One region of the Serpentinicella alkaliphila genome, then DNA from elsewhere that is predicted to be linked to it. Evidence: riboswitches for the same ligand, from Rfam matches in the RefSeq annotation. Region 1 holds a riboswitch; each other region holds the start of a gene.

Region 1 (7,832 bases):
TGGTGATGACGAGGAAGAATTGATTCTTTTAGATGAAGAAATTCCTCTTGGAATAGTTACATTACCAAAAACAGGGGAAATAAATCCATTAGAGTTTGTGATTTTCGGATTACTACTTGCAGTAGTTGGATTTAAATTAAGAAAAGAATCGATCTAATTTAGTTATTTAATCAACTTCATAGAGGGGAGAAATACCCCTCTATTTTTATATGGGGGATCGTTATGAAGAAAATGAGTTATATTTTTATTACTATAGGAATCTTAACAATGTTATATCCTTTTTTTAATAATTTCTACCAATCATATTGGCAACAGAATCTTCTAAATCAAGTAGATATTGCAGAGTCTGTAATAGAGGATTATCAGTTGTTAAATGAATTTTTCTATGAAGAGTTAGATTATTTTGAAGAACAAGAAGTTGATACTATTGAAAGAATGGAAGAAGTTGTAAATAATAGTAGCAATTTGCTTGGAACTATAGAAATTGCTAAAATTAATCTTAGATTACCTATTTTACTTGGTACAAGCAGTAGTAATTTAAGAAAAGCTGCAGGTCATTTAAGTGGAACAAATTTTCCGGGAGAAATAGGTAATAGTGTCATTGCAGCTCACAGGGGACGTAAATACGGGGTGTTGTTTAATAGACTAGAGGAGTTAGAAGCAGGAGATAAGATTGTTATAACTACAAAAGGTGAAAAACATGAATACACAATATATCTAAAAAAATTTGTAGAACCTACAGATTTGTCTGTGCTTAATCGTAATAGCAAAGATAGAATATTGACACTAATTACATGCGACCCTATAAATAATCCAACACATCGAATAATTATTCATGCAAAAATGTAAAAAGCAATGTAAAAAATTTAATTATATTGTAGAAAAATATTTGATTATTTTCAAAAATATATGGTATAATTATCATTTATCCCATCTTTGACAGTTAATAAAGAAAAAAAGCTTGTAACCTGTTATAAATAGTAGGTTACAAGCTTTATATATTTGTCCAAAAAGTGCGTAATTTTTTTATCTTTTCGTATCTTTAAAAATATTTTTCATATGTGTGTTTTTTATTATTTGATAATCCGTTCTGAAGCCAAAAGCCTCATGAAGTGCATCTGTAAAATCTGTGCGTGTGTAAGTTGGAATATAGCCATCGCCAAGGATTTCATAAAAATTCATACCCCTTAACTCTCGTATGATTTCAGTACAGGTGAACTTGTTATCTAAGTGTTTTTCAAGATATCTATAAAGCACCATTGCCAAGAAACAAGTTGTAAAGTGTGCTTCTATACGATCATCTCTTGTTAAGTACACTGGTCTTGCCTTAAATTCACTTTTCATAATTCTAAAGCATTCTTCAATCTCCCAACGTTTATGATTAACTTTAATAATTTCAGAAGCTTCATCTTCTAAATTTGTGCATACAGCATAAAAACCATCATATGCCTCTTCTTTTGATATAATATCTGAATCCAGTCGATAGAGGTCCTTTTCTGCCACCTCACCATCTGATGTAACGCTTGTTTTTCCTATAAATCTTTTGTAATCGTTCTGATTACACTTGTTGAGTTTTGATGGATTGTTTTCTATTACCTTAACAGCACGCTCAATTTGTTTATTTCGAATTTTTCTTTGATAGTCTCTATATTTAATTGAATAAGTTACAATTAGCTTTTGTTCCAAACCATTTTCTTTAATCCATCGCTCTTTATAAAAAGTAATATCTGCAAAATTGTCTTCTTCAATATCAGAGATATCGAAAACCTTACTACTACCACTTAAACTCCATCCTTCGCTAGAAAGTGCCCATTCTTTAAGATGTTTTTTAAGTTTTTTGATTGACTGAGTGGTTATAAAAGCACGTCCACCTTGATCATTAAATTTCCTATTGTCATTTGACGCTAGTCCAGCATCTGTGCATACGACAAACTTTGAGAGTTTGAAATCATTAAGTATCTTCTGTTCTAAAGGCTTTAAAGTGAGCTGTTCATTAGTATTACCTTTAGTAATGCTAAATGCTAGTGGAATACCATCCCCATCCATAAAAAGACCCATTTGTACGATAGGATTAGGTTTGTGTTCCTTTGAATACCCATACTGTTTTAAGCCTTGCTCTTGCTCAATCTCAAAGAAGTAATTCGTACAGTCATAATAAAGAATTCCTGAATTACGCTTAGAAAGTTTATAACTATTATTATAAAGCTCCGATTGAATATAATCAGTTTCCTTAGAAATAACTTCAAGTGCTCTATAAATATGTTGAATATCAAAATCAGGTTTTTCTAAAAATCTAGTAGATAGGTTATAGGTGGAAAGCTTAGAACCAGGAAAGATAATCCTACCATATAAAAGTCTAGATAGTATGGAGTCAAGATTAAAAGTGAATTTATGGCGATTGGAAATCTCTTTACAGATTTTGTGAATTCCTAGATCATGATAAATCTTTTGAAGAAATAGATAGCCTCCATTAAAAGACTGTTGCTTATCTTTACCAATAAGTTTTGTAGGCGAGTATTGAACCATGATTGTACTATTTTCTTCTTTTTCTTTTTTATTAAGTTCATCGATATATTTCTTAGCCCATTCAATAGGGTCTTCCCCGTTTAATTTGTTAAGAAGCTCATCATATGTACCTAGTTTTTCAACAATTTTAGTAGTACGCTTATTTTTTTCAATTATATCCTTTATCACATAAAGTGAAGTAGCATTTTTAGATTTAGAAAGTGATAATCTCATAATAACACCCCCAGTTATCTATATTATAACACAATACGATAAAATACGAAAGAAATATTTGAGAAAATTTACAAAAAAATAAAGCCTTTTCAAAGCTTTAGCGATTTTTTTTATTATTCAACTGTCAAAGACCCGGGGACGTAAATACGGGGTGTTGTTTAATAGACTAGAGGAGTTAGAAGCAGGAGATAAGATTGTTATAACTACAAAAGGTGAAAAACATGAATACACAATATATCTAAAAAAATTTGTAGAACCTACAGATTTGTCTGTGCTTAATCGTAATAGCAAAGATAGAATATTGTCACTAATTACATGCGACCCTATAAATAATCCAACACATCGAATAATTATTCATGCAAAAATGTAAAAAGCAATGTAAAAAATTTAATTATATTGTAGAAAAATATTTGATTATTTTCAAAAATATATGGTATAATTATCATATATAAGAAAATAATACTAAGTTGAACTTGTCAACGACAATAGCAAACCATTCGAAAGGATGGGACGCAAAGCTATAGGGCCTAAAGCACATAGTGCAATGGTAGCCAAGCCACCGAACGGGAAGTTTTTGTTATTATAAAATAGAATATATTTGGTGAAAAAGCTTTTCACCGATAAAGGCAAACCACTCGAAAGGGTGGGACGCAAAGCCATAGGGCCTAACGCATTTAATGCTAAGGCAGCCGTGTTACCGAAGGAGGAGTTTTTATTATGAAAAAAAGTATATTTATTATCGCATTACTTTTTATGCTTTCAGCAAACAGTGTTTTGGGACAAGCTGTTATAAATATTAGTAACTTAGGAAATGGTATGCTAGTTGTAAATAGTAACAGTATAGATAATAAAGACGTACGTGTTTTGGTTGAAAAGGGACAAGCTCGTTATCAATATAACATAAAAGAAAAAGAAACAAGAATACCACTACAAATGGGAATTGGCTCATATCAAGTAAGTGTAGTAGAGAATGTTGGCGGAAATAGATTTAAAGTTATTTCAAAAGAAACAGTAAATGTAAATTCAATAGATGAAACAAATTTATTTCTTAGTTCAATACAGATGGTTAACTGGGATCAATCAATGAAGGCAGTACAAAAAGCTCAAGAATTAACAAAAGGACTAAGTAACGATGAAGCAAAAGTAAAAGAAATTTATAACTATATAATAAATAATTTGGTCTATGATTTCGATAAAGTAGCTACTTTAACTTCTAATTATTTACCAAATATAAATAAAATCTATGACGAAAACAAAGGCATTTGTTATGATTATTCATCTTTATTTGCAGGAATGTTAAGAAGTGTAGGAGTACCTACAAAACTAGTAATGGGTTATGCTCCAAATGTGAATGAATACCATGCATGGAATGAAGTATATATTAATGGTAAGTGGGTAACAATAGACACTACTACAGATGCAGTATATAGACAAAATAATAGAAAATATGAGATGGCAAAAGATAAAAGCTTATTTAATGTAATGAAAGAATACTAAAAAATAAAAGGAAAAAAGTTTAGCAGGTATTTTAAGATACCTGCTATTATTATGTGTATATATAATTTAGTTGATTTGTATTATTGTTCAATATTGATTAAACCGGAGGCATTTAAAGGTGTATTTAAAATATTAAGTCTATCAGTGGATACATTTTCAGTTGTAAATATTACTGATTGAATTTCTGGATATGAAGTGTAACTATAAATTAAAGAATCTATCATTAAATTACTTAAGTCATTTTCGTTTTTAATAATACTAACAAAAGCATCATTAAATTTTAATTTTAAAACCCCATCTATTAAGCTATAATCTAATAATTCAACATCTTCTGGTATTGGTGGGTATATACGGTTACTATATAAATTGTTATTTGTAGATATTTTTAGAATTTTGAAAATATCTATTGCTGAGAAATTAGAAACTGTGCTAGTAATTGGATATAGTAGCAACCTATCAGAATCAGTTCTATAAGCTACATAAGCTTTCGGAGAATTATCCTTACTAATAGGTTTATCTATTGATACACCATGAAAATCATCTGTAGTTATCTGCCAATTTATATAGAATTGAACAGCAGATACTTCATTTATTGATGTTAGCGAACTAATAAAGCTATCTAAGGCTATTCGTGCATTTGAAGAATATGTATTATACACTCCAATATCTTTAGGAAGATACACTCTGGCAATGTCATTATTTAGGTTTAAATTTAGAACTGTAGGTATTGGAGATCCAGTTGGTAATCCTAAAGATTTACTTGGTCCCTTGTATAATTCGTTAACAGTAGATCTAAGAGGAATATTAGTGTATGGTACAACTCTGGTAATTGGTATTAATCTATTAAAATCATTGTCAGGGAAGTATAGGGTCAATGCAGTTCTATTTGTGGGTACAGTTTGGACTGCAGGAATATATTTAACGTTCTTGTTAAAGTTGAAATTGATTGGTATTGGATCGATTGGTGATTTAATATTAATAATATTAGGCGTAACCTCAAGTATGTAATTGCCATTTGGTAAATCAAGTCTTTCAGGTGTTAAAATAAATGAAAATTTATAAGGGTCATTACTTTTTTCTATTACTTCTAATTCAAGATTTTTTATTTCTTGATCACCTAAAAATAGTTTAAAATTTAATGGAGTATCATCGAATTCAAGAGGTAAACTATTATGACTTGATTCAAATGTAATATCCACTTCGTATTTTTCTGAGGAATGAGTAAGTAGATCAACATTATATTCTACATAATCTTCAGAAATAATATAGTTAAAAAGAAAATTTGCATAAACAGGTATTCCGGTGGCAGTAAAACAAATAATTACTATTAAAACTAAGCTCTTTAACGTTCTTAACATTTTGATTCCCCCCTATATGCTTGTCCAATATCCATATTTATCTATATTATAATTTATTATACATAATTGGTAAACTATAAGCATATAACAAAAGTTAGCAAAACTAGATAAAAGTAGTGTAGAATAATATGTATAACAATTAATTCGACAAATTTAATAAAAGGAGTTTAAAGTACATGTTGATTTTAGGAGAACAATATAAAATTACTATAGAAGATTTAGGGCATAATGGAGAAGGGATAGGAAGAGTTGACGGCTTTACAGTTTTTGTAGATGGTGGAATTCCTGGAGACATAGTATTAGCGAAAATCCAAACCTTAAAGAAAAACTATGCAGTTGGGGAAATACTAGAAATAATTGAATCATCTAGTGATAGAATTAAGCCAGTATGTTCGTTATCATCAATATGTGGCGGATGTCAAATCATGCATATGGATTACCAAGCCCAATTGGAAATGAAGAGAAAAAGAGTAAAAGAAAATATACAAAGAATAGGTAAGATAGATACAATTGTTCACCCTACAATAGGAATGGACAATCCATATGAATATAGAAATAAGGCCCAAATTCCAGTAGGTATTGTCGATGGAAAATCAATATTAGGCTTTTATAAAAGAGGCAGTCATGATATTGTTGGAACAGATAATTGTCGTATTCAGTCAGCAATAAATACTGATGTAATTCAAATAATAAAAAAATATATTGATGATAATAAAGTCAGTGTTTATAATGAAAAGACTAGAAAAGGTTTAATTAGACATATAGTAACAAAGGTAGGATTTACTACTGGTGAAGTAATGGTAGTAATAATAACAAATGGAAATGAATTGCCTTTCAAAGAAGAATTAATAATGGCTTTGAAAAAGAAGATTAGTGGCTTGAAAAGTGTAATACATAATATTAATGATAAGAATACAAATGTTATTTTTGGAAAAGAAACTAAAGTTATTTTTGGCGAAGACAAGATAGTAGATTATATTGGAGATTTAAAATTTAATATATCAGCTCATTCTTTTTATCAGGTAAATTCAGTACAAACTAAAGTCTTATATGGAAAAGCATTGGAGTATGCAAATTTAACTGGGTCGGAGAATGTTTTCGATATTTATTGTGGCATAGGTACTATATCTTTATTTGTTGCCAAAAAAGCAAAACAAGTATGGGGTGTTGAGGTTGTACAAACAGCAATTGATGATGCAAAGGAAAATGCTGTTATTAATAACATAAATAATACGGAATTCTACGTAGGTAAAGCGGAAGATATCGTACCGAAATTGTATAAGCAGGGAATAAAAGCCGATGTAGTTATAGTGGATCCACCAAGAAAAGGTTGTGAACAGTCTGTTTTAGAAACAATAGTAAATATGAATCCAGAAAGGGTAGTATATGTTTCATGTAATCCAGCTACTTTGGCTAGAGACCTAGCCTTCTTAGATGAAAACGGATATAAGGTTATTGAAGTACAACCTGTAGACATGTTTCCACACACGGCTCATGTTGAGTGTGTGGTGTTAATAGAGAGGGTTTAGAGTGCTTTACATACTTCTTCCGAGTAGAAATGTAAGTAAACTGTTTTTATCTATCGAAGGATTAATATTTCCATAGAGGACGTCATATGACAAATGTATATATAAAAGGATGATTTGTTAAATGAATAATCAATATGAGATTTATTTCTATCATAAAGCCCACGGCTATAACTCATTAGACATATTTATAGATGGACAACTGGTAGATAATAAAAAAGGAAAATATACTTGGAGGGGTAGTGACGGTAAGCACCAAATAAGAATAACTCAGGTTAAAATGCATCAATCTAAATGGTATTGGATTACTTCACCAGTATTTTTTCTTTTGGGAGTTCTAGCTTATGATCTAGAAGGATTTGATGATAAGACCCCATTTTATGCTGTATATGAGGCTAATATTTTAGTAGATAAGGATATGATAGTTAAAGTATCGCTAAAAGACATTAATAAACATAAGGGGGAATCCAAAGAAGGGTATGAATATAAGATAAAAGTTGATTTTCCTGAAGAAGCAAACATTGAAGTTACTAAAGAAGAATTTGTGGCAACAAAAAAGGAAAGGGTAAAATGGTTTTTAACCCATGCTGCTTTACTGTCTGTAGTTTTCAGCTTTGTGATGTTTATAGGAGTGGGTGTAGGAATTAGTAGCCTTAAAACAGATGGAGAGATATTTGTTGCTATGCTTTCATTGCTAATATCTGCTGGAGTC
Region 2 (7,832 bases), 880 kb from region 1:
TTTATTTTTATCATTAGTATATCAAAAATTCCCTCTTATAGAGGGAATTTGCGGTTATATCATATTTAAAATTTAGTTGAATTAGTATCAAACTGTTACTTGGGGGAGATAAAATATGGTAGATTTAATGGAGTACTCTCAAGCTGGAAGTATTGAAATGATAGTAGGACCTATGTATGCGGGTAAAAGCGAGGAGTTACTTAGAAGAATTAATCGTGCTAATATTGCTGGTCTCAAGGTATTAGTTTTTAAGCCAGCTATTGATGATAGATATTCCGTAGATAATATTGCTTGTCATAATGGTAAACAAATGAAATGTATTGCTGTAGAGGATGCGCAGCGGTTACAAAGCTACATAAAAGAAAATCCAGACTATGATGTTTTAGCTATAGATGAAGTACAATTTCTTGGAGAAGAAATTATACAAGTATGTAAAGATTCTGCAGATAGCGGAAAAAGGGTTATTTGTTCCGGACTAGATATGGATTTTAGAGGGGAACCTTTTCAAGTAGTACCGCAACTAATGGCATTAGCAGAGTATGTAACAAAGCTAACTGCTGTGTGTGTGGTTTGTAAAATGCCTGCTACTAGAACCCAAAGGTTAGTAAACGGGAAGCCTGCTAAATATAGTGACCCTATAATTCTAGTTGGAGCAGAAGAAGGCTATGAAGCTAGATGTAGAAAATGTCATGAAGTGATAAAATAGAATATAAAAACTATATAACTCCTTTCACTGCGAAGGGAGCTTTTCTTTTACATGTTTAGCACTCAATACCATATTAAAATTGACATAATATGTAATATTAGATATAATTCACATGAGTTATGCAGTTGACTCCATATACTGGGAATTTTGCACAGTAAACCAACCTAACAATAAATTCTTCGGCCAAAATTTATCAATAAGTCTTGCAAATTGCCTAACTTCTGTGTCAAAATGTACTTGTATAGTTTGAAAGCATTGCTGTGCTTTTATAACGATACGGTATGTGGCGTTGAAAAAGTTTCGGACCATTTCGCCGTGGGTGAAGCCTTCTTCAGCGCCTTTATTATTGAGTTCCCATCTTGCATAGACAAGTAAAGTTTCTGCTGTAAAAATGAGCTCAATATGGGCGTAATGATGACTTTCCGACGTTGAGTGGCAAGAATTCAACCCCAGTTCTTGTTTTGCAGTTCTAAAAAACCTCAATGCTCCAACGCTTAATATATGCATCTAAAGCTTCTTCAGGATTATCGACCCTATTACTAATCAAAAGGTAAGCCCCACGATATGTAGCCGCAACCTCTTTGTTTTTCTCAAATTCATCCTTCATCATTTCAGTATCTTCTTTGAGTCTTGTAGCTACAACTGCTTTTGCAATAGGCGTATAACGATACTTAGTTACTACTTTACCCTGCTTTCCAACTAAACGGTAGGGTAACTTGATATAAATATTAGGTATGGATATAGCACTTACTTTATCTTTAAGACCACTAATAAGAAGTTTGAAAAAACTTCTTTAATAAGCATTGAAGGCTTTACAGGGATAAAGCGTTCTCGGCCTGTAATATTCTCAATTTCTTTTCGATAAAGTGCTGTATTACGTTTTGCCTTAGTAACCCAATCATATTGATGATCTGTGAGCCAATTAAAAAAGTCTTTGCATAAAAACCGGGTCCATGGCAACCCATAGTACCCCTGTGTAAATCCGGCGAATATCCATTAGCATTTCTTTTGAAAGATCTATTTTTGTCTGTTTTTCATCGCTATTTTCTACCTTACGCCAAATACGCCAAAACAATGGATATTTAAGTCCGTTCTTTAATACAACAGTTGTAGCAACTATATTCATACACCAGATATTTATTTTAATGGAGCTATCATATAACCAACAAAGGAAAGGGATTTTCTTTCCATGGGCATGAGCCACCTTTGTATCATCAAGTACAATAACATCTCCTTCAGTAAATGCAGTTTCTTCTTCTTGTTGTAGTCTTTGTACTCTTTTAAAACTAAATAAACCCCAATTATAATCAGTTGTAAAAAAGCGGCTAAAGGTATATTGAGCCATTTTAAGATTCCGAAACATCGGTTGTAATAAGCTATCCTTAGTAGCATAATCAGAAATACGTGAGACAGAATTTTTATTAGCAATAAGTCCTACCACATAAGCAAAAGCAATAAGCCAAGTGGGTACACCATTACGTTTTACAATACCCGATTGCGTAAGCAGAAGTGAAAAATCAAATTTATCCCAAATTGCTTTTAAAACTGGCGTTCCGCCCCCATTTCCTTGTTGTAAATTTCTATATTTCGGTTTCCCAAGAGTCATATTTATCACCCATTCATCAAGAGTAATGGCTATTAATACCATTCACTTTGATTATTGGGGCGGGTTTAAAAAGTCAAGTCTTTTTTGCTATTTCAAGACATATAAAACAAAAATATTTTTTAGTATATTATAATATACGATACATCAGTCTTATTTACATTTATTTACACGAACTGCATAACTCATGATAATTCACTTATGTGGTTCCAATGCTAGGAGGTAGAATATGAAATTACCCATACATAGAAAAGAACGTGTTATATTAACAGCAATAGAGATAATTAATGATTTAGGTATACAAGGTCTATCCACTAGAGAAATTGCAAAAAGGGAAGAAATTTCAGAGGGCACCTTATTTAAACACTTTAAAAATAAAAATGAAATATTATTAGGTGTTTTAGAGCACTACTCACAATATGATATGGATATTATTGAGTCTATAAAATTAAAAAAGCTTCCTTTTACTGAAGCAATAAAATATTTTATTGATTCTTACGCTTTATATTATGAAAATTACCCCGAAATAACCGCAATTACACAGATTTATGAAGTGTTAGCAAATGACCAAAATCTAGCTGTAAAGGTTATGGATATTTACAATGTTCGATATAAGTTTATGTATGATACTATTGAAAGTGGAAAACTATCAGGAGAGCTTTCACCTGACATTGATAGTATTATTTTATCTGATACAATTTTAGGTCTTTTTAATGCCATATGTTTAAGGTGGAGGTTTGAAAAATTTAATTTCTCTCTTCAAAATCAGACAATGTTGGCTATGGATATGATTTTAAAATGTATATATAAATAACTAGCATTACTAAATTAAATATCTTAATGAATCAATGAAGAAACTCCTTTTACAAAAAGGAGATTTTTTTGTAAAAAAATACAAAATATTGAAGGATTTTAAATAAATATGTCGAAAAAGAATTTTAAAGAGTATATAGGTATAAGGTACTAATATCACTGTAAAAGGCAAACCTATTTAAAGATAGGGACGCAAAGCCATGGGTCTAAGGATGATATCAATAAATATCTATGATTGCCAGGTTACCGAAGTGTGATTAATAATCTTTAAAATATAAATAAGATTATGTCATATGAAGGTATTTATTAAGTGAATACCTTCATTTTTGTTTTTTGAAAATCATAATTTGTTCTCCATTCAATCAAACAAATATATATGGTAAAGAGGTGAAATATTGAAAAAAGTACTTATTGTTGATGATGCAACCTTTATGAGGATTTCCCTAAGATGCATACTCGAAAAAAATGGTTTCGAAGTTATTGGCGAGGGTAAAAATGGTGTCGAGGCTATAAGTAAGTATATTGATTTAAGACCTGATATATTAACACTAGATATTACTATGCCTGAAAAAAATGGAATTGAAGTGTTGAAAGAAATTATTAATATTGACCCTAAGGCTAATGTTGTAATAATCTCTGCTCTAGGACAAGAAACTTTTGTTACGGAAGCAGTTAAACTTGGTGCAAAAGGTTTTCTAGTAAAGCCATTTAAAGAAGATTTTATAATTAGGACATTAAGTAAATTATAAGGGAACTAATATATACAAAATTATATGATGATGTAAAATAATAGGCGATGTGAAAAAAATAATGTAATGGGGTATTGGGATATGAGAAAGAAGTACGTATTGCTTAGAGATTGTTCAGAAATGGATGTATTAGCAGAGGATATTTTAAATAACTATGGTTTACCACTAGTTGTGAAAAATACTAATATCAACTCTTTTATTAAGGAGAGATTAGAACAGTTTAATGTTGAAAGAGTGTTGATTTATGAATTCGAAAGTGATATTTTTTGCAATGATATAAGTGAGAGAAATGAAATTTATGAACAATATAAAACAAATATTGACTGTTTAAAGGATTTGTTAAATAAGCTGTCATCTGGTAAAGAAATAGAAAAAAAGATGATAACCAATATATCTGATTCAATATATAGCTGGCAAGATGATCAAGAAAAAGTAATCAGCATGTTAACGAAGGTTAAAAGTGCTGATGTATATACATATACACACTGTCTCAATACCGCATTTTACTCAATGCTTATTGCTAAGTGGCTAAGACTTTCACAAGAGGACATAAAAAAGGCTATACAATCAGCTCTTTTGCATGATGTCGGGAAAATAAAAATAGATACAGAGATTTTAAATAAAAAGGGAAGCCTAACAGATGAGGAGTATAATGAAATAAAAAACCATTCATTGTATGGATACGAAATTTTAAAAACCATGGGCAATATTGATATTGATGTTATGAATGGAGTGCTCCATCATCATGAAAGAATAGATGGCTCAGGATATCCTTTTGGAATAAAAGGAAATAAAATAAATATTTTTTCAAAAATTGTTTCCATAGCAGATGTTTATGATGCAATGATTTCAGACAGAGTCTATAAAAGAAGAACTAGTCCCTTTGAGGTGTTTAAACTTTTTTTAACTACAGGAATCGGTGCCTTTGATCCTTCTATACTTGATGCATTTATTAACAATATTTCAGTATACTATACTGGATCAAATGTATGGCTAAATAATGAAAAGACTGGGGAAATAGTATTTATTCCACCTTATGATGTAAGTAATCCAATAATACATGTGGAGTCAGAATACATAGACTTATCTCTACAAAGTGATATGAAAATAGTATGTATTATCTAATTGGTATTAATAGATATTGAAGTAAAATTCAATGTCTATTTTTTATGTAAAAAACACAAACTATATATTATTCACTTTGCAAGTGTAAAAGAGGTGATAGATTGTTTGGAAGCAGTTTAGGAAAAATAGTTCTATTATTATTTCTATTAATTCTTTCAGCTTTTTTTTCTACTTCAGAAACTGCCTTGATGGCTTTAAGTAAAATTAGAGCAAGACACATGGTTGATGATGAGATAGTTGGAGCAGAGTTAGTAAGTAGATTGATAAAGGAGCCTAGCAAGCTCCTAGGTACAATTTTAGTAGGAAATAATATCGTAAATATAGCAGCCTCCGCCATAGCAACATCTCTTGCAATAGATTATTATGGAGACAGTGGTGTGGTAGTTTCAACTGTTATAATGACGTTTTTAGTTTTGGTTTTTGCTGAAATAACCCCTAAATCCTGGGCTGCACAAAATGCAGAAAGAGTTTCTGTAAGAGTTGGCAGACCTATGGCCTTTATTATTACAGTATTACATCCAATAGTTATAGTTTTTACATTTATCACAAGTGGATTAATGAAAATATTAAGAATAAATAATAATCATAATCGCCCTTTTATAACAGAGGATGAACTAAGGACTGTAGTTAATGTAAGTCAAGAAGAAGGTGTTTTGGAAATAGATGAAAAGGAAATGATACATAAAGTATTTGAGTTTGGAGATCTTCAAATTAAAGATGTAATGATACAGAGAACAGATATCGTAGCTATTGATGTAAGGCTTACCTACGAAGAGATTATACAAGTAATTAGGAATGAGAAATATACTCGTTATCCGGTTTTCAAAGAAGGAATAGATAATATAATTGGGATTTTAAATTTAAGAGATTTATTATTTACAGAAAATATAAATGATAATTTTGATATATATAATTATATAAGAACCCCCTATTACACTTTCGAATACAAGAGAATTGCAGAACTATTTAAAGAAATGAAAAAGAAAAAAGTACAAATTGCTATTGCATTAGATGAATATGGGGGAACTGCTGGGATAGTAACAATGGAAGATTTAATTGAAGAAATAGTCGGAGATATACAGGATGAATATGATGAACAGGAAAATGAAATTGAAGCTATAAATCATAACGAATATATTTTAAAAGGAAATATACGTCTAGAGTTAGTAAATGAATTGTTAGGAGTAAATCTAGAGGCAGAGGATATAGATTCCATAGGGGGCCTTATGATCAGTGAGCTGGGAAGATTACCAAAACTTGGTGAATCAATTAAGTATAGTAATACTAAGCTAGTCTTAGAGGAACTAGAAGGAAATAGAATAAAAAAAATAAGAATTTTTATTGAAAATTAATAAAACGGGTATTTTCAACAAATTGTTTGAAAATAACCCGTTTCATTTAAAATAGAATCGGAAGTAGCTATACCAATCTTCATTTAGCTTTGGTGGACCATCTACATTCATTTACCTTATCAACGCTCCTTTTTTATTTTCTTTTGTTAACTACATACTTACTTTTTTTACCTTACTTCTTTTACTACTAACTTACTTTTACTACTAACTTACTTTTACTACTAACTTACTTTTACTACTAACTTACTTTTACTACTAACTTACTTTTACTACTAACTTACTTTTACTACTAACTTACTTTTACTACTAACTTACTTTTACTACTAACTTACTTTTACTACTAACTTACTTTTACTACTAACTTACTTTTACTACTAACTTACTTTTACTACTAACTTACTTTTACTACTAACTTGCTTTTACTACTAACTTGCTTTTACTACTAACTTGCTTTTACTACTAACTTACTCTTACTACTAACTTACTTTTACTACTAACTTACTTTTACTACTAACTTACTCTTACTACTAATTTACTTTACTTACTACCTTTAAATTTGATTGGTAGGGAACTACCGGATTCTATTGTATTATATATATACCATGTTAAACAGGATTTAATCACTAATTTTTAAAAAAAATTAAAATTTTTTAAACTTTTTTTAATTTTCAAAGCATCTGTTAAAAATTAATGTTGTTTGTAATAAGTACATAATAGGTATATAATAATAAAAAGAACAGTTTAGAAAGGAAATTGATATGTCTAATTCAAATATTAAAAGTGTTGGTGGTCAGGCTCTTATTGAGGGAGTTATGATGCGAGGAACAAAAGATATAGCTATCGCCGTAAGAAGGCCTGATAGGACGATTGAAATAAAAAGAGAACCAGTAACTGGTATAGTACAAAAATATAAATTATCAAAAATACCTATATTAAGAGGCGGAATAGCCCTAATTGATTCTATGGTATTAGGTGTAAGGTCCCTTATGTATTCAGCAGAAATTGCAGAAGAAGGAATTGAAACACCAACTGAACCCGATAAATTTGAAAGTTTTATGAAAAAAGTATTTAAAGATCAGGCTGACGATGTATTAATTTATGTTTCAGTTTTCTTTGCCCTAGCCCTATCTGTAGGTATATTTATTTTTCTACCTACGTTGGTTTCAGGTTTTTTAACAACCTATATTAACAAAGGTCTATTCTTAAGTTTATTTGAAGGAATATTAAGGTTAAGTATGTTTGTTATTTATGTGCTTATAATTTCAAGAATGGACGATATGAAAAGAGTATTTCAATATCATGGTGCTGAGCATAAGGCAATTTACTGCTATGAAAATGGTGAAGCTTTAACTGTAGAAAATGCGAAAAAATATACAACTTTACATCCGAGATGTGGAACAAGCTTTGTTTTTATCGTAATGATGGTAAGTATTATTATGTTTTCATTTATTAGCTGGGAAAGTGCTTTAATGAGGATGGGACTA
Region 3 (7,832 bases), 530 kb from region 1:
ACTTTACTCATTTAGACTTACAATTTATATAACAACTTTTTATTGTTGGTATATAAATTAAAAATAGAGGATAGTTTGTCAACATATCCTCTAGAACACAATTTCATCTAAATTTACATTCTTTCTACTCCTAAATAGCAAAGTAGGCCAACCTACTTTAGGGACAACTTTTACAATTTTGCCTCTTACATATTCAGGCTTGACAATTTCCACGTCTACAGAAGAGTTGTTATCACCTTTGGTTACAAAACCTACTAATGCCCCTCTATCCTCCTCTATATCAATAATTCTGTGAGTTATTAAAATATTGCCTCTTTGAAACTGTATTACATCGCCTTCTTGAAGTTCATTTACTATAATATTCTGCTTCACTAAAATCACATCACCAGGGTAGATAATTGGTTCCATACTTCCTGTAGCTACTGCTGATGGATATATTGGAAATACTCCTAAAGAAAACCATACAATCATTATAGATAACACACTAGTCGTCATCCAACTTATAGGGCTCTCCTGGGTTTTTTCTCTTCTTTTTAGCTTTTTACTCTGTGTAAGGTGAATACTCTGAATAGTAATAAGAAAAAACATTGGAACTAGTATGCCGATTAAGGCTGAAGTTATCCATTTTAAATCTGGTAATATTGGAGACATCCAATGAAAACCTTGCAAAATTCCCATGTAAATAATAGAAGGTATAAGTCCTCCAATAAAAACTAAATAGGTAGCGAGTAGATTATGACAAAATTCTGGTGCAAAGTACTGTCCTACAAACTGTACTTTGCTATCTAATCCCTCTAAGGATAAAATTCTACTTAACTGAAAACTTACAATAGTTATAATAGAGGCTATTATAATAAAAATATATAACTTCTCTTCTTTTAATATTGTATTTACTATATAGTTTCTTATAACCTCTAGGGCCACCAATTTAGGTACAACAAATATGATATTAAAAAATAATCCTGAGACAGAATGGTTATACGGGCTTTTTCCTAGTCCGTCAAACAATCCTGCCACAATTGAAATTAATATAAACATAACTGCGAAATTAAACGCCCACATATTTATATTTTCTCTATACTTTAACTTTGTCTGAGATCTTACCTGTGGAAACATCCACACAAGAATAATTAGCCCACTCCATAAAATAGGCTTTATCACATAATTAAATTTATAACTCCCTAATACCGTGACTAACGGTGAGTTCTCTACTAAATATATTGCTATTGCTAATGAAGTCAATATTATCCACTTTTTTTTAAGTATAATGCCTTGCAAAACACTATAAACTACCACTTATATCCCCCGCTTAACATATGAATCTCTTATAATTAACATCGACTACATTTCCTCATAAGCTTCATTAAAGCAATTTATTTTAATATCACTTTTCTTGTAGTCCGCTATCAAATTCTATTTTTTCAATCCCAACTGTATCTGTACCCAAAACTGGAAGTGGTTCCGTTACATTTATTCCGCCCTTTATCGTTAAATCTTTCTCCCAACCAAAGCCATTATACTGAATATACCTTAGTACTACCTCATAGGTGTATTCTCCAGGAATTTCAGGAGCAGTAAGTTTTATACCATTACCTGTAAAACTAATATCTATATTCGTTGGATATGAATATACATCGTAACCTATAAATTTATGAGGCACGGTTCCAGCATCATGATCAACTTCTATTTCCAACTCAACAATCTCATTCGTTAGTAAATCCAGTGTTCCTACTGAATAGGTTCTACCCCCTGTAGTAAATACAGGATTAATATACCCAGTAGAAACAGTTGATTCAATAATCGTTCCTGTATTCCATAGAGCATAACTTATTCCTACTAGATTCAGTGCAATTACACAAGAAACTATTATTATTTGTTTTCCTATACCAATTCCCTTTCTTTTTTTTCTTGCCAATTTAACTCCTCCTCTAATTTTTGCATCAAATAATCGTAGATCGCTTTAATTTTAATGAACTATTAATATAAAGTGCTGCCTCAGTCCGGTGATGTAAATTTAGCTTGCTTAATATGCTACTGACATGCTTCTTTACTGTATAAGGTGAGATATAAAGTGTTTGTGCTATTTCAATATTGCTTTGCCCTTTACCTAACTCTTCTAGAACTTCCATCTCTCTAGAAGTTAACTCGTCTAATTTTTCTTTTTCTCTTTTATTATTTTTCATGCTCTGTTGCAATATTTCATTATCAATAAACTTTTTTCCCCTCTTAACTATACTTAACGCGTATATGATATCTTCTGTAAAAGCATCCTTTAATATGTATCCATCTACTCCTATTTCTTGAGCTTTTTCAAAGTCTTCCTTTTTATAAGAAGAGGTTATAATAATAAATTTGCTATCAGTTTTTGACTTAGCTTTACTAATCAAATCTAATCCGTATTCTTTTCCTAAGTTTAAATCTAGAATTGTGATTTGTGGGTTATATGTTTCAAGTAAATTCGTTGCCTCTTTAATGTTAGCGGCTTCTTTGATTTCGTTAATATCATCCTCAAGTGATAAAATTGATACTAGCCCCTTCCTAACTAGGGGATGATCATCCACAATTAGTATATTAATCATCCGACTTCCTCCTTAACTAAAAGATTTTCATTATTTGAAACCGTAATTTCTATTATCGTTCCTCCACCGATTGAGCTGTTAAAATAAATATCCCCTCTTAATGTATTAACCAAATTCCTTATATTTCCAATGCCTAATCCCATCTTATTCTCACTCTCTACTCTTTTTATGTCAAAGCCTACACCATTATCTATAATCTCTAAAGTAGTATACTCTCTATCTAAGGTAAGAATTATGTATATATTAGTTGCTTTTGCATGCCTTATGGCATTACTCGTTCCTTCACAAATTATTCTATATAGTGCCTTCTTTTGCTTGAGTGAAAGCATTTCATCTGAACCATTTAGACTAAACTCTATATTTATATTGTTTAATACCTTAGTATCATTTATAAAATTTAGTATTTGTGCAATAAAGTTGTTTTCTCCATTCTTCTTCCAACTAAGCCCGTATACGGTTTCTCTCAGTTCTCTCATTGTTTCATTAAGTGATTTCCTAATAATATTTAAATCCCTTTCAATGTCTATTAGACTGCTTTTTTTAAGTCTTTTAATCGTTTCATAAATTCCACATGAAGTGCTAAATAATCTTTGTAGTGTTCCATCATGTATCTCATCAGCTATTCTATTTTGCTCTTTATTTATTAGTAGCTCCTCTGCAAATTGCTGAAGCTCGAATTTCTCAAATAATATAGAGCTAAGATTTGCTACTAACTTTAACTGCTCTACTACCTCTTCTTCTGTATTTATTTTTAAACTTGAATCCAAATCTATTCCGATAGCGCCAAAGTTTTTGCAATTGTTCCCCACCGATACAAACAAAAACCTTTTATCATTTATAATATGTTCGAGAGTCTCACAGTTAGCTAAGCAAATATTTTTGCTTTGCAACTCATTTGCAATTTTTTTATCTAATTGTTCCATTTCTGACCTAATTGTTATTGGCGTAATACCTTTGGTTTGACTCATAAATATTACAGTCTCAGTTCTTATTACTTTATTACAATACTCTGTTATTATATTAATTAAATCTCTACTATTTTCTTGTGATGCAAACAGCTCAACAGATTTATATAAATCCATAATATGATTCATTGATTCTTTTATTCTATGGTTTGCATAGATTAGTTTACTGTTAGCTATCTTTAAATTATTAGTTTTTTCTTCATTTTCTTGGGCATATTTGGCTAAAAGTAATATAACTCCTGTAATTAAAACAAAACTTAGTATTAGATTTGATTCTTTAACAAAAGCTTCAAACAAATTAACTTGTTCATTAACTAATAAGTTAGTAATGTAAGTTGAATTAAATAAATATATAGCTAAATTTAACCAACAAACCTTATAATCCAGTTTCACTGCAGCTACTAAAATTGTATTCAGTGAATACCATACATATGGGCTATTTAACCCTCCAGATGGAATGAGTATTGCTGAATTTCCTATAGTTTCAATTAGGATTAATACTATCGTATTATATTTAGATTGCTCACTTTTTATGTATAATAGATTAAGTACTATTGCAGATAAACTTATGCAGAATATAATGATCCATTTTCTTAGAAAGGAGTGTTCCACACTTCCAAATAAGTAGAACAATGATGTAATCAATAAAGTTAAATATCTAAAAATAAAAGTGATTTTAATGAACTCTGGATATCCTTGTAATAAAGATATTTTCCTGTATTCTTTAATTTCTAACAAGAAAACCCCTCCTTTATCTAACTGTTACTTTATTAACAAAAAAAAATCATTTTAATTTAAGAGCATCCCTCTTATATATTGATGTTACAGGACCTGTCTCATTTTGCTTTTAAAAAAATCGACCTAAACTATTGTATATTACAACAATAACTCAGGTCGGTTGCACCACTCACTCCATACGCCTTAAAGTGCCCAATTATTAAGCGTACTTCTTCGTCTCCTGTTATATTTATTAAATCTTATTTAAAATTTAGGATTTTATTCCTATTTTTTTCTTTTTTTTAGAATTTTATACCAAAATTAAGTTGTACTATGATTAATTCTTTTTTAAATACACTTTGTACCTCACAAAGTCTTTAATAACCATTGCTATATTTCTGCTTACCTTATTATTTGATCATATTGACATAACCTGATTTTTATATTTACATCAATTTTTTATAAAAAAAATCCACCCTGTCGGATGTTAAAATGTTAGTTTAGTTATTTTCCACTTAAGCAGTATGGCTTTCTTCTAATATCTCAATAAACCTTTTTGATGCCGGAGACAATGATACACTCTTTAAATAACATACTCCCATCCCCCGCTTTGGAATACTTTTATTTAAGTGAATTTTATGAACTAAACCTGTATTTAAATATTCTTGGGAAAATTCCTTAACTACACAGGCTATTCCAAGATTTATTTTTGCAAATTCAAGTAATAGATCATGAGATCCCAATTCTATTTCTGGTTTTATTTTTATACCCTTTGTTAACAAATATTTCTCTACATAATTTCTTGAGTTAGATTTGGGCTCTAGAAAAATTAAAGGATGTTTCAGTAGCACTTCAATATTCATTGGTTCCTTTGTTAGATGTTTAAACTTGTCTCCACATACAAAAATATCATGTATATCTATAATCTTCTTTACCTCAATAGCAGGATCTTTTATAGGTAGATTGCAAATTGCTAAATCTACCTCTCCTGACTTGGTCATATTAATTAATTCCATAGTTGTTCTATTCATTATTTTTAGCTTTATATTAGGTGATAAATTGTGAAACTTTTCTAAATATGGCAATAAGTAATACTTAGAGATTGTATCTCCTACTCCTATTTTTAATTCTCCTGTCATCAAGTCTTTTGATTCCAACAGCTTTTTTTCGCCAACATTTATTAAGTTAATAGCAGAGCTTACATACTCAAATAATATATGTGCTTCATTAGTTAATGTAACTCCTTTAGCTGTTCTTGTAAAAAGTCTAATTTGCAGTTCCTTTTCTAATTGCTTTATTCCTTGACTTACAGCTGGTTGAGTCATATATAGCTCCTTAGCAGCTTTAGAAAAGCTTTGATTTCTCACAACTTCAGTAAATACTTTATATAAATCTAATTTACCAATCATATAACTTCTCCTTATGTGTAATATTACATCTATTTATTTTACTTATATCATAAATATAATATATAGTACAAGTAGAGAATAACTCTATGATAATAAAGTGTTAGGAGAGATACTAATGGAAAGAATAGTTGGAACTATTGTAAGAGGTTTAAGAGCACCAATTATACATAAAGGTGATAATATCGCTGAGATTGTTGTTGATAGTGTATTACAAGCATCAAAATCCGAAGGGTTTTCATTAAATGATAAGGACGTTGTTGCAGTAACAGAGTCTATAGTAGCAAGAGCACAAGGTAACTATGCAAGTATTGATGCTATAGCTAAGGATGTTAGTTCTAAATTTGCAGAAGAGACTTTTGGCGTTATTTTTCCGATTTTAAGTCGTAATCGCTTTGCAATTTGTTTAAGAGGTATAGCAAAGGGTGCGAAAAAAATAGTTTTAATGCTAAGCTACCCTTCAGATGAAGTTGGTAATCACTTAGTTGATATTGAGTTACTTGATGAAAAAGGAATTAATCCTTGGACAGATACACTTACAGAAAAACAATTTAGAGATAATTTTGGATATATTAAACATACTTTTACAGGTATTGATTATATAGATTACTACAAATCATTGGTTGAAGGGTATGGCGTAGAATGTGAAATCATTTTCTCTAATGACCCTAAAACTATACTAAATTATACTAAAAATGTTTTAACCTGCGATATCCATACTAGATTTAGAACTAAAAAAATATTAAAGGCTAATGGTGGAGAAAAGGTATATAGCTTAGATGATATTCTTTCTACCTCAATAGATGGAAGTGGATTTAACGAATCATATGGTTTACTAGGATCAAACAAATCTACCGAGGAAAGTGTGAAGCTATTCCCAAGAAATTGTCAGCCTGTAGTAGATGAAATACACGAAAAACTTAAAGCCTTAACTGGTAAAGCTGTTGAGGTTATGATTTATGGAGATGGAGCTTTTAAAGATCCTGTAGGTAAAATATGGGAGTTGGCTGACCCTGTTGTTTCTCCAGCTTATACATCTGGATTAGAAGGTACTCCAAATGAAGTAAAATTAAAGTATTTAGCTGATAATGACTTCGCAAACCTGCGTGGAGAAGAGCTAAAGAAAGCTATTTCTGAATATATTAAAAATAAAGAGGGTGACCTTACTGGAGCAATGGTTGCTCAAGGAACAACACCAAGACGACTTACAGACTTACTTGGTTCTCTTTCAGATTTAACATCAGGTAGCGGAGATAAAGGTACACCTATAGTACTTGTACAAGGGTATTTCGATAATTACACAAAATAATGGTTTTCAGTCCCTTAGTTTAATCTACAGGGACTTTTTTCTCGTTGTAATGAACTATATCTTAAAGTATAATAAAAACAATAGTGTATTTACTGAAATTGGGCCTTTATATCAATTTTTAGGAGCGTGTGTCATGTTTAGTCCAATAAAGACTACTAAAGTATACGAACAAGTAATTAAACAAATAGAACAAATGATTATTAGTGGAGAACTTAAAAGAGGTCAAAAACTTCCTTCTGAAAGAGATTTATCCGAACAATTACAAGTGAGTCGAGCTTCTGTAAGGGAAGCCTTTAGGGCCTTAGAAATTATAGGGCTTATACATGTTAGACAAGGTGAAGGTAGCTATATAAAAGAAAGCTTTGAAGAATTTTTATTTCAACCACTTACTTTGTTGTTTACTCTACAACAAAGTAACCCTCAAGAAATAATAGAGCTTAGAAGAATTATTGAATTAGAGGCAGCCTATTTGGCCGCAAAGCGATGTACAGATGAAGAAATTGAACTGTTAAGATCACTAGTTGTAGAGTTAATCGAGGCTGATAAAATTAATGATACTCTGAGAAGTGAAATTGCGGATCAAAGGTTTCATTATTCTATAGCCAAAGCTTCTAAAAACCTATTACTTTTAAATATTTTACATTTATCTTCTGGACTAATTGATATTTCAGTTCAAGAAGCAAGGGGTAAAATTACGACAACTGTAGAAAAGAAAGATTTGGTTTCATCACAACATTACAGAATATACGAGGCTATTAAGAATAAACAGCCCTTAGAAGCTAAAGCTTGTATGAAGGAACATATAGATTTCATTGAAGAACAGTATTTGAAAAACTTTTAATTCGCTTTAATTAGT
Region 4 (7,832 bases), 1.1 Mb from region 1:
GGAACATTACCTTTAGGAGATCAATTATTAGGGCCATCCATAGGCAATATTTCCATTGGGCAGGGTGCAATTGATATAACACCAATTCAGGTTAATCAGATGACCCAAATAATAGCAAATGATGGTATTAAAAAACCATTGAGCTTAGTAAAGGAAATAGTTGATGATAATAAAAACATAATAGAAAAATTAGAAAATAAAGAGGAATCCCGAATTCTATCAGAGGAAGTAGCGATTAAGTTACATAAGCTAATGTCTGTTGTTATGACAGATGGGACTGGAAATACAGTAGGGGATTTAAAGGATTTAACAGCTGGAAAAACAGGAACAGCCGAATCATCATATAGAAATGAAAAAGTTTTACATGCATGGTTTACTGGTTTTTACCCTAAAGATGAGCCTAAATATGCGATCACTATATTTATTCAAGATGGGAAATCAGGAAGCAGAGTTGCAGTACCGATATTCAAAGAGTTAATAAATAAAATAATAGAAAAGAAAATTATATAAAAAAAGTCCAAAGTGTTGAAATTTTAATTCTTCAAGTACATGCACATATCTCTCACTTACTACATATTATTTAAAGTGATCAAAATAATATGTAGTTTTTGTTTAGTTTTCTAGGGGGAGATGGTTGAATGCTTGCTCTGTTGGGAAATTTGTTACCAATTATTGCTAATCCTATAATAGTTGCAGTATCTTATATTTCTAGTAATACATCCTTTCCTCAGCCCTTAACAGCTGAAGAGGAAGATAAATATCTAGAATTATATGAAAAGGGTGATGAGGAAGCTAGAAATATTCTTGTGGAGAGAAATTTAAGATTGGTAGCACATATTGTTAAAAAGTATGGCAATATAGGATCTGACATCGATGATTTAATATCTATTGGTACAATTGGTTTAATTAAAGGAATAACCACATTTGATAGGAATAAAGGGACTAGATTAGCTACCTATGCTGCCAGATGCATAGAAAATGAAATTTTAATGACTATAAGGGCTAGTAAAAAAATCAAAACTGAAGTTTCACTTCAAGAGCCAATTGGTGTAGATAGGGAAGGTAATGAGATATCATTAATAGATGTACTTGGGACAGAGACAGATGAGGTATTGAATGAAGTAGAGTTAAAAATTCAGGTTAAGAAACTTTACCAACATATGCAAAAGGTATTAAAAAAGAGAGAGAGAATGGTAATAGAAATGCGTTATGGCATGTGTCAAGGGGGGGCCAAAACACAACGAGAAATAGCAAAAATGTTAGGTATTTCCCGTTCATATGTATCAAGAATTGAGAAAAGGGCTACCAAGAAGCTTTTGAAATCCTTTGAAAAATAAAAAATAGGTTAAAGATGCCGTGGATTTTGTCCCATGGCTTTATTTTTTGTCGAAATAATAAACAAAAGATAAAAACAGAAAGTAAATATGTAGATAAATGTTGATATTACAACATTTCCTCGGAAATTAATCAATAGTTAACATTTACTATATTGGCATATTAATAACTTAGAAGATATAAATTACCAATTAGTATGATATAATAAAACCAAATCTCATAAAGGAAGTGAAGCTTATGAATAATAGACTAAGTAAGCATTATATAAGGACATGTAGAAAATGTAAAAGTATAATCCACGAAAACTCCCTTCATGAATATTGTGAAAGATGTTATGGAAAAATAGAAGAGATATTTGATAAAATAAAAGGATATTTAAAAGAGTTTCCCGGTGCAACAGCCCATGAGATTTATCAAAGAGAAGGAATTCCAGTACATGTTACAAATAACTTCGTAAAAGATGGCAGACTTGTAGAAATACCAAATGAGCATTTAAATATGGAGTGTTTAAGATGTGGTTGCTTGCTTTTATCAGTTCATCATAAATATTGCCCATCCTGCGAAGTTGCAATGATTCGTGAATTAAATGCGGCAAAAGATAGTATTCAATTAGTAAATGAAATTAAGCAAGAAGGAAAAATGAGATATAAGTCATTTAGAAATACTAACTGAGGTGATAATTAATGAGGTTACTAACTCCTGCAATGTATGCAGAATCTATTTTTGAAATAGATTTGAAAAAATTAAAAGATAACAATATTAAGGGCTTAATTATCGATATTGATAATACTCTTGTAGCATGGGATATTAAATATGCTAGTGAGGACACAAAAAAATGGCTGCTTAATCTTTTGAAAGAAGGCTTTAAGGTTTGTCTAGTATCAAATAATACAGAGGATAGGGTTGTTACCTTTAACGAAGAGCTAAAACTTCCAGCAATCCATAGGGCAAACAAGCCTAGAAGAGGTGCTTTTAGAAAAGCAATGACTAAAATGGGTACAGATATTAATTGTACTGCTATAATTGGCGACCAAATTTTTACTGATATTTTAGGTGGAAATCGTATGGGAATATATACAGTATTAGTTGTACCTATAGAAAGTAAAGAGTTTTGGTGGACAACTTTAGTGAGAAGAGTCGAGAGACATGTATTAAGAATAGTTTTAAAGAATCATCGTAAGGAGGGTAAAAAGTGATAAATATAAATGGGGGAACAAAAGCCGTATGTTTAATTGGCAATCCAGTTATTTACAGTCTATCGCCTTTTATTCATAATTATGGCTTTGGATTACATAATGTAAATTCTGTCTACTTAGCCCATCATGTAGAAGATAATTCAGTTAAAGAAGCGGTTTATGGGATAAAAGGACTTAACTACATAGGTTGTAATGTCACATATCCACATAAAACTAGTGTAATACCATTTTTAGATGAATTAACAGAAGAAGCAAAACTAATAGGGGCAGTAAACACTATAAAGAATGTAAATGGCAAATTAGTTGGATATAATACGGATGGTATTGGATTTATTAATGGCCTAAAGAATAAAGGCTTTGATTTAAATGGAAAAAATATTTGTATTTTAGGAGCTGGTGGTGCTGCTAGAAGTATTATTGTATCCTTAATAAAAGAATATAGATGCAATGTAATTGTTTGTAATAGAAATATAAACAAAGCAATTGAAATCTCTAATGGACTAAACAAATATAGTTTTAGCGGAACAATAAGTGAATGTATTGAACCCTCTCAATTAAAATCTAAAGATATAGATGTATTAATAAATTGCACCCCTGTAGGTATGAGTCCAAATGAGGATGCAATACCTTTTGAGGAAGACCTTTTAATTAAAAAAGATATGTTAGTCTGTGATTTAATATATAAACCCTATGAAACTAAGCTTCTAAAAAAAGCAAAGGAAATTGGCTGTCAGGTTCACTATGGTTTAGACATGCTTTTATTTCAGGCTATTGTAGCCTTCAAAATCTGGACAGATAAGGATATACCCTTTGGAGAGCTAGAAATATTATTAAAGCGACAAATTTACTAGAAATTTTTTAAAAAAAAAGGATTTAATCAAAGTTTGGCGAATTTAATATTAAATAGGACTTAGGACTGATTGTGTAATGAACCAAAGTCATTTTTGTCCTCTGCATAAAAGCTAATAGTATTATCTTATATTGTTAGCTATTTTTATTTATAAATTGAATCTATTTACACGTTGGTAATTAATCACAATTATATATAGGCAAACCATTTGAAAAGGTGGGACGCAAAGTTTTGGAGTCTAAATTGTATAGTTATACAACATGATAGTCCGACTGCCATAAGCTATTATGGCAGTTTTTTTTATAACAATAAATTAACAGTTATTGCATTTTCAAAGTAAAAAAAAATAAAGTATAATTTGAGTATTAACAAATAGATGGTTTAGGAGTTGGGATAGTGTGATTGTATTTATAGTTTTAGTGGGTTTATTAATTGGCTCTTTTCTAAATGTTTGCATATACCGTATTCCAAGAGAAGAGTCCATTGCATATCCATCATCCCACTGTACGACCTGTAATACATATTTAAAGCCCTTGGACTTAGTACCTGTTCTAAGTTATATTGTTTATGGCGGCAAATGTAAATACTGCAAGGATAATATATCTATTAGATACCCTTTTATTGAATTGTTCAATTGTTTTGTTTTTGTTTTATTATATTTACGATTTGGATTATCTATTAAATTTATTGCATATGCAATATTATCAAGTACGCTTCTAGCTATGAGCGTAATAGATTTTGATTATCAGATAATTCCTGACGGTATAGTTGTATTTATATTACTTTTAGGATTGGCATATAAGTTAGCAAGTATGGTTTTATATAGAGTACCTTATCCTTTGATAGATAGTATAGTAGGCTTTTTAATAGGCGGGGGATTTTTCCTATTAATCGCTATATTGTCTAATGGTGGCATGGGTGGTGGAGATATAAAATTAATGGGGGCTCTAGGTTTTTGGCTAGGCTGGAAACTTACACTTCTAATGATGCTTTTGTCGTTTCTAATTGGTGGAGTTTTATCAATTCTATTAATAACCTTTAAAAAAAAGGGAAGGAAGGAAGCCATCCCATTTGGACCTTTCATAGCAATAGCAACTTTTATAACTATTTGTTGGCACCAGGAAATTTTAGTATGGTATGTAGGTATGTTTTTCAATAATTATTAGAGGGGGAATGGACTTGGGCAAAAGTATTTTTAGTATATGGAATAAAGATATACTTTCTATTGATATAGGCAGTCATAGTATTAAAATGGCTGTAGGAAAGTATGAAAAAAATTTAGTAACGATTACCAAGGTAGTTAATATTGATACTTCCGATGATTCCTTATTTGATGATAGAACTTTCAGTATGCTACGACTAAAAGAAACTATTGCTAAGGCATTACATAATCATAGAATCAATACAACTAAAACAATTTGTTCAATAGAGAGCTCCTCAATAATAACAAGAGAAATCTATATGCCTTCGGTAAAACCAGAACAGTTAAAAGGCATGCTTGAGTTTGAGATTGAACAATACTTACCAATCCAAGTAAATGAGTATATTATTCAATACAAAATTTTAGAGACCTTTGAAGATGGTGGAATGGAAAAAACTAAAGTATTAGCGACAGCACTTCCTAATAAAATTGCTGAAGACTATTTTCATCTAATTGAATCCTTAGGTTTACAACCTATAGTACTTGATATTCATTCAAATGGTGTAGACAAAATATTTAGTTTATGTGAAAGAGTTAATAAACAAGATAGTATGTCTAATAAAACTATAGCAGTTATTGATATAGGACATACTCAAATTAATACTATTATTATCGAAAAAGGAATCTTTAAGTTTAACAGATTACTGAAAATGGGAGGAAAAGATATAGATACAAATATATGTACTTTCTTAGATTTTTCATTAGGACAAGCAGAAAAAATGAAAAAACAAATTTTAGATATAAATGAAGGATTACATAATTTTACAGCGGCTTCAAGTACGGATATAGCAGAAGCAACAGATATGGGGTATATAGAAAAGGAATTAGAGGATTTTTCATATGCGTCTAGATTCATGAACGTTGTTAAATCAAGCATTGATAACTGGGTGACTGAAATAGAAAAAGTTTTCAAGTACTACACTACGCGAAATACTGGTAACATGATTGATGAAATCTATATTTATGGTGGCAGTAGTGAATTAGGTGGTATTGATAAATATTTAGAAGGTGCGTTTAACATACCTACTTATAAAATAGATTACTTAAGTAATCTTAATACTGATAAAGCAGGTACCATAAGCTTAGCTTCTTATATCAATAATATCGGAGCTCTAATAAGAAGATCGGGGGAATAAAAATGAGAGATATAAATTTTTTTGAACCCTATGTTTTCAAGCAAAGAGGCATAGAAAAAAAACAAAAGATATTCTATGGCATAGCAATAATTCTAACAATGGGACTAGTATCTATTCCAGTTGTTAATTATATAAGAATTACTAATATGACAAATGATATTTCTTCAATTTATGAAATACTACAAAGTCCTGAAGCAACTTTGAAGTTGGAAAGAGTAAGGGAAAAGGAAGCTAGAGTAAGTACACTGAGAAATCAATTACAATTAGTTAGTAGCATTGAGCAGGGAATTAGCAGTCTTGATATTATCAATGATCTTTTAATTAACGAAGTTTTTGGAACTGTCCCTGAAAATTTATTCTTTCAGTCTATGAATGCATCCGAAGATAATATTACTATTCAGGGAAATGCAAAGGATAAAAGTTCTATAGCTGAATTTGAATATAATTTAAGACTAACTGAAGCTTTTGAAGATATATTTATTCCTTCTATTAACCTAGATGAGGGCATCTATAACTTTACTATTCAATTTAAAGTAAAGGAAGTGAGATAGGATGAAATTAACAAATAGGGAGAAGAAATCAGTTACTTTACTATTTGTAGTGGTTTTATTATCTATATATTACTTTTTTTTAATAATACCCCAACTTGAAAAGCTAGAGGCTAAAAAGTTGGAAATGAATGAGGCTGAGTTAAAGCTAGCTGATTACATGAGGACAGATAATTCAGAACAGCAAATAGATAGCACCATTGAAGATTTAAGTCAAAAGGTTAAGATTTTAGCTAATAATTATTTCCCATTTATAAATCAAGAGGAATTAATTTTACTTTTGCAGGACTTTATAAATAGTTCTGGCATTAAAGTATCCTCAATAACCTTTTCACAACCTCGGGTAGAAACTCTTGGCAATACATCGATAGATGCAATAGCTATAAATATTAGCTATGAGGGTAACTATAAGGCATTAAATAGTTTACTAGAAAGAATATGGGGTTTTCAAAAAAAGGTTATAGTCAATAATTTTACAGTTAGTAGTAAAGAAGATGGACTATTAAACGGTACTATAGCTTTAGATTTTTATAGACTACCTTATGGTGTAGGGTCTGAAGGCCTATATCACTGGTACTTAGACAAAAACAATAAAAATTTGGACCCATTTACATCCACTTTATCTATAGGGGAAGGTTCAAACTACATATATAGAGCTGGAGACTCCCTATTATTAATTGATAGAAGATATAAAAAATTCAATGATATTATTGGTCACTGGGCTGAAAAGGAAATAGATATATATGGTACCATGTACTATATTCGTGGGGATAAGGATAATAATTACTATCCAAATGAAAGCATGACTAGGGGAGAATTCATATTACTTTTAGATAAGGTTTTAAAATGGACGGAGCCTGAACAAAGTGTAGATCTATCTAAGTACGAGGATTACAATAATCTTGGGAATTATGAGAATGCAATAGCAAAAGCAATATATAAAGGTGTTTATAGTGGGTTTATCATTGGGTATACAGATAATACTTTAAGACCACAAGCACCTATCAGCTATACGGAAGTTGAGCTAGTAATAAAAAGCATTTTTAATAACCCTGATTTTCAGTGGAAGCAAGTTGCTGAAAAAATTAGTGCTGAAAGAGGATTTAACTCTGTAGGGCAAGAAAACTTAGATAAGCATATTACAAAGGCAGAAGCAATTTATTTAATGCATACTTTAAATTAACGATATACTATTATGACTTTTAAGAAATTATAATGTGTACACCTACGGGGGGCTGTTCTCAATGAAATTCAAAAACAAAAGACTCGGAGATTTGTTAGTAGATGTAAAAAGTATAACTCAGGAGCAGCTGGAAGAAGCATTAAGGCTACAGAAATCTACCGGAGAAAAGCTCGGGGAAATCCTAATTAAAGGGAAGTATATAACTGAAAAAGCGCTCATAGAGGTACTAGAATTTCAACTAGGTATACCACATGTTATACTCGATAACTATTATATTGAGCCAGAAATTCCTAGATTGATTAGTGAAAAATTAGCTCGTCGTCACACCCTTATACCTATAAAAAAGGATAGGGGAAAACTAGTAGTTGCTATGGCGGACCCAT

The links. A riboswitch is a leader RNA that binds a small molecule or an ion and turns the genes downstream of it on or off. The one in region 1 is predicted to bind cyclic di-GMP.
Region 2: linked by a shared signal. The riboswitch ahead of HZR23_RS03750 (response regulator) and the one ahead of HZR23_RS08115 (transglutaminase-like domain-containing protein) in region 1 are both predicted to bind cyclic di-GMP.
Region 3: linked by a shared signal. The riboswitch ahead of HZR23_RS05450 (sensor histidine kinase) and the one ahead of HZR23_RS08115 (transglutaminase-like domain-containing protein) in region 1 are both predicted to bind cyclic di-GMP.
Region 4: linked by a shared signal. The riboswitch ahead of HZR23_RS13700 (prepilin peptidase) and the one ahead of HZR23_RS08115 (transglutaminase-like domain-containing protein) in region 1 are both predicted to bind cyclic di-GMP.

Annotation. Positions count from the first base shown of each region.
Region 1 is NZ_CP058648.1:1,602,939-1,610,770, forward strand. It holds gene HZR23_RS08095 (carboxypeptidase-like regulatory domain-containing protein) at 1-157, shown strand, start outside; gene HZR23_RS08100 (class D sortase) at 223-849, shown strand; gene HZR23_RS08105 (IS1634 family transposase) at 1,027-2,739, opposite strand; gene HZR23_RS08110 (sortase) at 2,861-3,109, shown strand; cyclic di-GMP riboswitch class I at 3,217-3,303, shown strand; cyclic di-GMP riboswitch class I at 3,355-3,441, shown strand; gene HZR23_RS08115 (transglutaminase-like domain-containing protein) at 3,457-4,236, shown strand; gene HZR23_RS08120 (GerMN domain-containing protein) at 4,317-5,594, opposite strand; gene rlmD (23S rRNA (uracil(1939)-C(5))-methyltransferase RlmD) at 5,771-7,123, shown strand; gene HZR23_RS08130 (hypothetical protein) at 7,245-7,832, shown strand, end outside.
Region 2 is NZ_CP058648.1:727,229-735,060, reverse strand. It holds gene HZR23_RS03770 (thymidine kinase) at 116-706, shown strand; gene HZR23_RS16845 (hypothetical protein) at 824-1,213, opposite strand; gene HZR23_RS16840 (hypothetical protein) at 1,176-1,316, opposite strand; gene HZR23_RS16835 (hypothetical protein) at 1,454-1,666, opposite strand; gene HZR23_RS03760 (hypothetical protein) at 1,629-2,354, opposite strand; gene HZR23_RS03755 (TetR/AcrR family transcriptional regulator) at 2,539-3,123, shown strand; cyclic di-GMP riboswitch class I at 3,280-3,373, shown strand; gene HZR23_RS03750 (response regulator) at 3,518-3,871, shown strand; gene HZR23_RS03745 (HD-GYP domain-containing protein) at 3,953-4,996, shown strand; gene HZR23_RS03740 (HlyC/CorC family transporter) at 5,098-6,348, shown strand; gene HZR23_RS03735 (DUF1385 domain-containing protein) at 7,107-7,832, shown strand, end outside.
Region 3 is NZ_CP058648.1:1,069,569-1,077,400, reverse strand. It holds gene HZR23_RS05465 (signal peptidase I) at 91-1,161, opposite strand; gene HZR23_RS05460 (hypothetical protein) at 1,385-1,915, opposite strand; gene HZR23_RS05455 (response regulator) at 1,941-2,579, opposite strand; gene HZR23_RS05450 (sensor histidine kinase) at 2,576-4,282, opposite strand; cyclic di-GMP riboswitch class II at 4,428-4,512, opposite strand; gene HZR23_RS05445 (LysR family transcriptional regulator) at 4,777-5,670, opposite strand; gene HZR23_RS05440 (coenzyme F420-0:L-glutamate ligase) at 5,786-6,976, shown strand; gene HZR23_RS05435 (FadR/GntR family transcriptional regulator) at 7,110-7,817, shown strand.
Region 4 is NZ_CP058648.1:2,671,188-2,679,019, reverse strand. It holds gene HZR23_RS13725 (peptidoglycan D,D-transpeptidase FtsI family protein) at 1-510, shown strand, start outside; gene sigK (RNA polymerase sporulation sigma factor SigK) at 639-1,337, shown strand; gene HZR23_RS13715 (hypothetical protein) at 1,573-2,007, shown strand; gene HZR23_RS13710 (YqeG family HAD IIIA-type phosphatase) at 2,019-2,531, shown strand; gene aroE (shikimate dehydrogenase) at 2,528-3,382, shown strand; cyclic di-GMP riboswitch class I at 3,570-3,661, shown strand; gene HZR23_RS13700 (prepilin peptidase) at 3,780-4,547, shown strand; gene pilM (type IV pilus assembly protein PilM) at 4,561-5,718, shown strand; gene HZR23_RS13690 (PilN domain-containing protein) at 5,721-6,269, shown strand; gene HZR23_RS13685 (S-layer homology domain-containing protein) at 6,271-7,449, shown strand; gene gspE (type II secretion system ATPase GspE) at 7,511-7,832, shown strand, end outside.